2 regions of the Arthrobacter sp. LT660 genome follow, and region 2 is predicted to be linked to the other one. Evidence: riboswitches for the same ligand, from Rfam matches in the RefSeq annotation. Region 2 holds a riboswitch; the other holds the start of a gene.
What was found. A riboswitch is a leader RNA that binds a small molecule or an ion and turns the genes downstream of it on or off. The one in region 2 is predicted to bind S-adenosylmethionine.
Positions count from the first base shown of each region.

Region 1: linked by a shared signal. The riboswitch ahead of AC0QSG_RS09085 (methylenetetrahydrofolate reductase) and the one ahead of AC0QSG_RS16030 (hypothetical protein) in region 2 are both predicted to bind S-adenosylmethionine.

Region 1 covers NZ_CM149651.1:1,962,831-1,967,205, forward strand. Annotated here, with positions in the region: gene metE (5-methyltetrahydropteroyltriglutamate--homocysteine S-methyltransferase) at 1-1,754, opposite strand, end outside; gene AC0QSG_RS09085 (methylenetetrahydrofolate reductase) at 1,810-2,718, opposite strand; SAM riboswitch class I at 2,806-2,911, opposite strand; gene AC0QSG_RS09090 (IS1380 family transposase) at 3,244-4,375, shown strand, end outside.
Region 2 covers NZ_CM149651.1:3,433,077-3,437,451, forward strand. Annotated here, with positions in the region: gene AC0QSG_RS16020 (App1 family protein) at 1-725, shown strand, start outside; gene AC0QSG_RS16025 (acyl-CoA thioesterase) at 722-1,186, shown strand; gene AC0QSG_RS16030 (hypothetical protein) at 1,183-1,680, opposite strand; SAM riboswitch class IV at 1,690-1,807, opposite strand; gene AC0QSG_RS16035 (siderophore-interacting protein) at 1,921-2,757, shown strand; gene AC0QSG_RS16040 (DNA-3-methyladenine glycosylase family protein) at 2,790-3,683, opposite strand; gene AC0QSG_RS16045 (DNA-3-methyladenine glycosylase I) at 3,680-4,273, opposite strand; gene AC0QSG_RS16050 (alpha-ketoglutarate-dependent dioxygenase AlkB family protein) at 4,270-4,375, opposite strand, start outside.

The DNA of each region.
Region 1 (4,375 bases), 1.5 Mb from region 2:
AGCATGCCCTTGAGCGGACGCGGGGTCAGGGACTGCGCGTACGCGGTCCACGGGACGGTGAACGCCGCCGGGCGGCTGACGTCTCCCCAGAGGATCGACGGACGGGTGCAGCGTGAACCGTAGGACTGGACCCATCCGTGCTCGGTGGTCTCGAACCCGTCGAAGTTCTCGGCGAAGTACTGGACCATGTCGTTGCGCTCGGGCTCGCCGTGGACCAGCACGTCCAGGCCGAGGTCCTCCTGGAGCCGCACCACGCGGGCGATCTCCTCGCGCAGGAAGCCCTCGTAGGCCGCATCCGTGATGGCGCCGTTGCGCTGCCCGGAGCGGGCCTTGCGGACGTCGCCGGTCTGCGGGAAGGAACCGATCGTGGTGGTCGGCAGCACCGGCAGCCCGAGCCGCTCCTGCTGCGCCGCCGCGCGGACGGCGCCGTCGGGCCGGGTGAAGTCCGCGGCCGTGAGGCTCCCGGTCCGCCGGCGGATGGCCTCCTTGCGGACGCCTTCGCCGGTGGCCCGCGCCGCGAGGGCCGCGGTGGCCGCCCCGACCTCGTCCGCGATGGCGTCCGGCCCGGTGGCGAGTCCGCGGGCCAGGGTAAGGACCTCGGTGGTCTTCTCGTCCGCGAACGCCATCCAGTCCCGCAGGTGGCCCGGGAGGTTGGTCTCGATGTCGACCTGGTGCGGGACGTGGAACAGCGACGTCGAGGTCGCGACGGACACCTTGCCGCCGCCCGCGGTCAACTTGTCCAGCGTGGACAGCGACGCGGCGAGGTCGTTGCGCCAGATGTTGTGGCCGTTCACGACGCCGGCGACCAGCGTCGCGGCGCCGCCGTTGGCGGCGCGGAAGGCATGCACCCCGGCGTCGGCCAGGAGGTCCCCGGCGACGAGGTCCGCGTGCACTGCCTGGACGCCGGCGGACGCGAGCAGTGCGAGGGCCTCACCTGGCGCGCGGCGGTTTCCGGCGGTGCCGTAGCCGGTGGTGACGAACAGGGCCGGCCCCGAGCCTGCCCGCGTTGCTGCGGCCAGCGCACGGTAGGCGCCCTCGACGACGCCGCCGGCGACGGCCAGTTCGCCGCCGCGGTCGGTGACCAGGGCCGGCTCGTCCAGCTGCACCCATTCGGCGCCGGCGTCTCCGAGCGCGCCGATGATGCCCTCGTAGGCGGCAACGGCGTCGTCCAGCCGCGACAACGGGTCGAAGCCCTCGGGTGCGCCGTCCTCGGCCTTGGCCAGCAGCAGGTAGGTCACCGGGCCGACCAGGACGGGACGGAGGGTGTTTCCGCGGCGGCTCTGCCGGGCCACGAGGCTGGTGAGGCGGTGGGCGAGCGGCGCGAACGTCGTGTCCGGGCCGATCTCCGGGACCAGGTAGTGGTAGTTCGTGTCGAACCACTTGGTCATTTCCAGCGGCGGGCGCTCGGCGTCGCCGCGGGCCAGCGTGAAGTACCCGTCGGTGTCCAGCGACCCGTCCGATTCGGCGAGGTCGGCGAAGCGCGTCGGCAAGGCGCCGAGGGCGGCGGTGGTGTCCAGCACCTGGTCGTAGAGGGCGAAGTCGGCGGGGATGGAGGAGTCCGCCGCGCCGAGTCCGAGGCCGGTCAGCCGGTCGATGGTGGCGTCCTGCAGGGCCTCGGACGCCCGGTCCAGGCCGTCGGCGTCGAGCTTGCCGGCCCAGTGGGCCTCGATGGCGCGCTTGAGTTCGCGGTTCGGTCCGATCCGGGGGTATCCGAGGATGGTGGCGGCGGGGAAGCTGTTCTGGTGGGTGGTCATGGTGGTGCTCCTTTTGCGGTGAATCGGTCGGTGGGTCGGTGTGCGTGCGCGCCGCCTAGGCGGGCACGCGTTGCGGTGCTGCCTTGGAGATCTCGAGCGCCTCGACGACTTCCAGCGAGCCCTGCGGATCGTTGAACGTGTAGAGGTGCAGGCCGGGGGCGCCGTCATCGAACGCGCCCTTGGCCAGCTCGACGGCGCTGGCGACGCCGATCCGGCGTCGTTCGCCGTCGCTGTCCGCCGTTTCGAGGCGGTGCAGCAGGTCCCTGCCCGGTTCGACGCCGGACATCGCGGCGAGGCGGGTCAGGCGCCGCACGCTGTCGAACGGGATGATGCCGGGGACGATCGGAATCCTGACCCCGGCGCGGCGCGCGGCCTCCACGAGGCCGGTGTAGTCGGAGCGCTCGAAGTAGACCTGGGTGATGGCGAAGTTGGCGCCGGAACGCTCCTTCGCCAGCAGCACCTCGACGTCGTGCTCGAACGACGGCGACTCCGGGTGCCGGCGCGGATACGCCGCCACCCCGACGGCCAGCCTGCCGCCGGCCAACGACGCCGCGTGGCGCCGCTCGACGCCGCGGATCAGCTCCACCAGCTCGCCGGCGTAGCGGAGCTCCCCGCGGTTCGCGTCCGGCTCCGCGGGGAGGTCCCCGCGCAGTGCCAGCACCCCGCGGACGCCCAGCCCGACCAGGCGGGTGACAAGGGCGTCCAGGGTGGCGCGGCTCTCCCCCACGCAGATCAGGTGCGCCAGGGGCCGCAGCGCGGTGTTGCGGACCAGGTGGCCCACGAGTTCGATGGTGGCCTCGCGGCGGGCAGGCGTCCCGCTGGAGGTGACGGACACGTAGTCGGGGTTGGTGCCGGCCAGCGCCTCGATGGTCTCGAAGACCCTGGCGGCGGCGCGTTCGTTGGCCGGCGGGTACAGCTCGTAGGACAGCGCCGGTGGGGCTGCGCCGACGTTGTGTTCGGACATGGTTCTCCTCGCATTGTCACAGCGAAGGAGTGCGGCGGCGGTCCGGTCCGGTGGCATGCCGCGGGTCCGGGTGGCGTCGCTGATGCGTCTCCATCGCTTCTGGCGGTAGCACCGTTCGCGCGGCCCCCACGGGGCCCTCGGATGGTTGCTGCGGCGTCATCGATCCAGATCTCTCGGCCGCTCTTGATGGTTGGGTTCCACTATCTAACGCAGGGCCCGGACGGCCCCGCAAGCCGTCCGTCGCGCGGCGCTTCATCATCCGGAATATGACCGGATGTGACCGGCGCCGGGCCGCCACACGCGTCACCGAGCCGCCGCACCGCGTCATGTGAAGCGATTGTGACGCGCCCGGCGGGCGGGGCGCGGGACCGGGGACGGGTGCGTCGCCGCGGAGCGCGCCTTAGCCTTGATCCACCGACGGGCTCAGGTGGGGTAGGACGTCATTAATGAGGAGATGCCCGTCTTTTCAGGGAAAATTGGACTTACCACAGAACAAGTTTCCTGAATCAGAAGGGCATCTCGCAGGTGCAAGTTTCCCACAGTCCCTCCGCCGTGTCAGTTTCCTTCGACGAGCCCAACCTCGTGTCTGCCGCGGGGCTGGTGCCGATCCTCGGATTGGCCAGGGACGCGGGCTTGCGCGAACTGGCCGACGCGCGGCTCACTGTGCCCACGGACAAGGGCGCGAACGCCGGCTTGAAGGTCACCTCGCTGGTGGCCGGGATGACCGCCGGGGCGGATTCCATCGACGACATGGCAGTGCTGCGCCACGGCGGTACCAAACGGATCTTCAGCTCCGCCTATGCTCCCTCGACTCTGGGCTCGTTCCTGCGGTCCTTTACCTTCGGACACGTCCGCCAGATCGACGCGGTTGCCTCCCGCTTCCTGGTCAACCTCGCCGACAGGGCAGCACCACTGGGAAACCCCTCGGACCCCGGCTTCGTCTTCGTCGATGTCGACGACACGATCATCGAGGTCCACGGCTACCAGAAACAGGGATCGGGCTACGGCTACTCCGGGGTGCGGGGACTGAACGCCCTCCTGGCCACCGCCTCCACGAAGGACGCCGCCCCGATCGTTTTGGCCCAACGGTTGCGCAAGGGCGCGGCGAACTCGGCCCGCGGCGCCAGGCGGCTGGTTGCCGATGCCCTGTCCACGTTGGGGCGCATCCGTGAGGGGGCCCCGGTGCTCTGCCGCTTCGATTCGGCCTACTACGGCCACGCGCCGGTATCCGCCGCCCTGGCCGCCAGGGCCGATATCTCGGTAACCGTGCGCATGGACCAGGCAGTGAAACGCGCCATCGCCGGCATCGAGGACTCCGCGTGGACAACCATCGAATACACCGACGCGGTCTTCGACGAGGACGCCGGCGCCTGGATTTCCCGCGCGGAAGTCGCCGAAACATCCTTCACCGCGTTCACCTCCCGCAAGAAGGGCGAACAAGTCACCGGACGCCTCGTCGTGCGCCGCATACCCGAGCTGAACCCGCAATCCGGAGTCGGCCAGCCGACCCTGTTCCAGGCGCATCGGTTCCACGCGTTCTTCACCACCGTCACCAACGACGTTCTGGACACAGTCGCCGCGGATGCGGCCCACCGCAAACACGCCATCATCGAACAAGTCAACGCCGACCTGAAAAACAGTGCCCTGGCACACCTTC
Region 2 (4,375 bases):
GCGAGGGTTCGGAGGACGCACCCGCCCGGGTCTTCGTAGTCGATTCCGCCGTGGACTTCGGCATGGTGTCCGACGTCGACGACACCGTGGTGGTCACCGCCCTGCCCCGCCCGCTGTTGGCGGCGTGGAACTCGTTCGTGCTCAACGAACACGCGCGCGTGGCGACCCCGGGGATGGCCGTGATGATGGAGCGGCTGATGCGGGGGCGTCCGGGATCCCCGGTCCTCTACCTCTCCACCGGAGCCTGGAACGTGGCGCCGACCCTCACGCGGTTCCTCACCCGAAACCTCTACCCGGAGGGGGCCCTGCTGCTGACCGACTGGGGGCCGACGGAGGGCCGCTGGTTCCGCTCGGGCATGAAGCACAAGGTGGACCAGCTGCGCCGACTCGCGGACGAGTTCCCGCAGATGAGGTGGCTGCTGGTCGGCGACGACGGGCAGCACGACCCGGAGATCTACGCGGAGTTCGCCAAGCGCTACCCGCAGAACGTCCGGGCGATCGTGATCCGCCAGCTCACGCCGTCGGAGGCCGTTTTGGCCGGCGGCCGCTCGATGGGCACCGTGGACGCGACGCCGGGCGTGCCCTGGATCTACGCCCCCGACGGAGCCGTGATCATCGCCGAACTCGAGAAGCTCGGGATCGTTTCCGCCGAGGACCAGCGAGTGCAGGAAGACGAGCAACTCCGCGCGGTGGAGCAGAAGCAGGCCCGCGGGGAAAAGGTGTGAGCGGACGCAGGCTCCGCGTCCAGGTGCCCATGCGTTGGGCGGACATGGACGCCTACGGGCACATCAACAACGTGAACCTCCTCCGCATGCTGGAAGAAGCGCGCATCGCCGCCTTCGGCGTCCCGGGCGGGACGGGCAAGGCGGGCAACGAGCCGATGGTGGACCTGTTTTCCGCCGTGCCCGCCGGCACCCAGACGCTCGTGGTGGAACACCGCGTGCGGTATGCCGCGCCGCTTGACTACCGCAACGTTCCGGCCGAGGTCGACGTGTGGATCTCGGTGGTCAAGGCGGCCAGCTTCGACCTCGCCTACGAGATCCACGACCCGGTCGACGGCGGAGTGTGCGTCCGCGCCACCACGACCCTGGCCTTCTTCTCCACCGGGGAATCCCGTCTGATGCGGATCCCCGCCGAGCGCCGGGAGGCCCTCGAGGAGTTCCTGGGCGAGCCGGTCTTCCGTTAGGACAGCCGGGCCGCCAGTTCCGCGAAGTCCCGCCCGAGGCATTCCTCGTGGGCCAGTGCACACGGCTGCACCGGGTTCGCGGACAGGCTCACGTAGGCTCGTCCGGCGTGGCGCAGCCGGTCCGCGGGCAGACCGAGGATTCCGGCCGATTCGTTCCAGACGAACCGCCAGCGCGCTGGCACGGGTCCGTGCAACGGCCGGAGGCGGGAGGCCTCATCCCGCGGCGGCGGCGCGTGTGCTTCGCGGGCGGCCGCGGGCAGCCCGCGCATTCGGGCGGCCACCTGGAACGCGTCGTGGGTGTGTGTGGTGACGGCTTCGCCGTCGGCTGCGTGGATGACGACCCGTTGTTCCGGCACGCCGACTTCGACTGAAACGGTCACCCAGTCGGCGGGGAGCGCCAGCGCGCGGCGCAGTGCCGCCACGTGGATGCGGTGTCCGGGGTCGAACGAGGAACAGAGCGAATCGGCGCCCGAGGCGGTGGTGTGGAAGCCCATGGGACCCTTCCGTTGCTCTTGCCGACGTCGAGTGGGCCGCCGGCCGCTTCGTCATCCGAACCACCCGTTAAGCATGGGGTTGGTGTGCGGCCGGGTCGGAGCCCAAAGCTGGCCGCATCTCGTGAAGCTGGCTTAATCCTAGCGCAGGCAGTGCGCACGGTTTGCGTTGCGTCATTTTGTGGGATTGGCTGGGGAAAACCGAAGCGCCGAAGGACCCGGCGCCCAGAGGAGTGATATCGAGTGAGCGTTCCCCCAACAGCACGTCCGGCCCGGCCGCTGATTGTCTTGGAGGTCGTGGCGAGCGAGACGCTGGGAGAGCACATGGTTCGGCTGACGTTCGGCGGGCCCGGCTTCGCCGAGTTCCGCAACAAGGACGCCACCGACAAGTACGTGAAGCTATTGTTCGCCGATCCGGCGCTGGGACTCGAGCCCCCGTACGACATGGATGCCCTGCGCGCCGCGCTTCCGGCGAACAAGATGCCCGTGCGCCGCACCTATACCGTTCGCAGTGTCGACGAGGCGGCCGGCACCCTGCAGATCGACTTCGTGGTGCACGGCGACGACGGCATCGCAGGTCCGTGGGCGGCGTCCGCGCAGCCGGGGGACAAGATCTGTTTCTCCGGACCCGGCGGGATGCATCTGCCCGATGTCGAGGCCGACTGGTTCCTCTTCGCGGGGGACGAATCCGCGCTGCCGGCGATCGCGGCGACGCTGGAGACCATGGATCCCGACGCGAAGGGCTTCGCCTACCTCGAGGTCGCCGGACCGGAGGACGAGATCGCGTTGGACGTGCCCGCCGGGATCGACGTGCGCTGGTTGCACCGCGGAGGACCGGTCACCCCCGAGAGCGCGATGCTGGCTTCTGCCGTCATGGCGGGGGAGTGGCCCGAGGGCCGCGTGCAGGTCTTCGCCCATGGAGAGCGCGAGATGGTCAAGGCGCTGCGGCGCTACCTGTCCGACGACCGTGGGGTGGACCGCAAGCAGCTCTCGCTGTCCGCCTACTGGGCGTATGGACGGGCCGAGGATACGTTCCAGGCGGAGAAGCGCGAACCCATCGGGCAGATCTTCCCCGAGTAGCCGCCGCACCGACGGGTAGCCGCCGGCTACCTTCAGTAGGCGGTGGACGTCCACAGGTGCATCAGCGCGTGGGCGCGGTACGGGCTCCAGTTCCGCGCGCGCTCGGCGGCTTCCGTGGTCGAGATGCCGCCCAGGGCGCGGCGCAGCACCAGGTCCCCGGGTGCGAAGGCGTCGCGGTCCCCGGAGGCGCGGACGGCCAGGTAGTCGGCCGTCCACTCTCCGATGCCGGGCAGTGCGAGCAATTCCGCGCGGGAGAGCGGAAACCACGGACTTTCCGGCACTTTTCTTATCACCTCACCCTCCGCATGGCCTGCGCGGAGGAACGCGCCCGCCAGCGCCCGCAGCGTGCGTGCCCGGGCGTTCGTGATGCCGACGGCGGCGCGCAGGTCCTCGTGTGCCGCCCCGGCAACCGCCTCTGCCGCGGGAAAGGTCCGGAGCCCTGCGGGTCCGTCCGAGCCGTACGCGGCGACGAGCCGACCGGCGAACGTGCGGCAGGCGGCGAGCGAGACCTGCTGGCCGAGCACGGTGGTCGCCGCCGCCTCGAACGGGTCGAGGCACCCCGCCACGCGCAGGCCCGGGCGGGCGGCCACGAGCGGAGCCAGCAGCGGGTCGGCCGCGAGCACGGCGTTCACGGGTGCGAGGTCGGTGTCCAGGTCCAGCCACGCCCGGACGACGGCGCCGAGCTCCGTCCGGTCGGAGCCGGACAGGCCGGGCGAGAACACCCGCACACCGGCGGGTTCGACGGCGACCGTCACCGCGCGGTGCCCCGAGGTCAGGCGCACCGCGCGGGTCAGCGTGGCGTCGCGGACGTCCACCGCGTCCACACCCGGTATGGCGTGCGCGGCGAACAACCCCATCAGCGCCGGGGCGTCGAGTCCACCCGTGGCCGGCAACAGGCGTCCGCGGTCCGCCGGTCCTGAACTCATCCCGGCCAGACGCCCGAGGAGCCGCGGCGGTGGCTGTCCAACAAGTGGGTGTCCACTATGCCGATGGCTTCCATCAGCGCGAACATCGTGGTCGGCCCCACGAAGGAGAATCCGCGCTTCCGCAGCGCCTTGGACAGTGCGATGGATTCTGGCGAGGTCGTGGGGACGTCCGCGAACGTGGCCGGCCGCGGGGTCTCGGCGGGACCGAACGACCACACGAACTCGACCAACCCGCCGTCCGACCGCAACTCGATCGTGGCGCGCGCATTGGCGATGGCTGCGAGGATCTTGGCGCGGTTGCGCACGATCCCGGCGTCCGCCATCAGGCGAGCCACGTCGTCCTCCCCGTATGCCGCGACGGAGTCCGGGTCGAAGCCGTCGAAAGCGGCCCTGAACGCCTCGCGCTTGCGCAGGATGGTGGCCCAGGACAGCCCGGCTTGGAAGGCCTCCAGGCTGATGCGCTCGTACAGCCCGCGTTCGTCCCGCACGGGAAGGCCCCATTCGGTGTCGTAGTATTCGCGCAGCATCGGATCGACACTGGCCCACGGCGGCCGCGCGAGTCCGTCCTCGCCGATCACGGTCCCGTTCATGGAATGGGTTGTCCTTCCAGTCCGGTGGCGCGCAGGGTGATGTTGATGCGCCCGTGCTCCAGCCCGCATCCCTCCGGGGCGGTCCCGGCGTACACCTTGGGT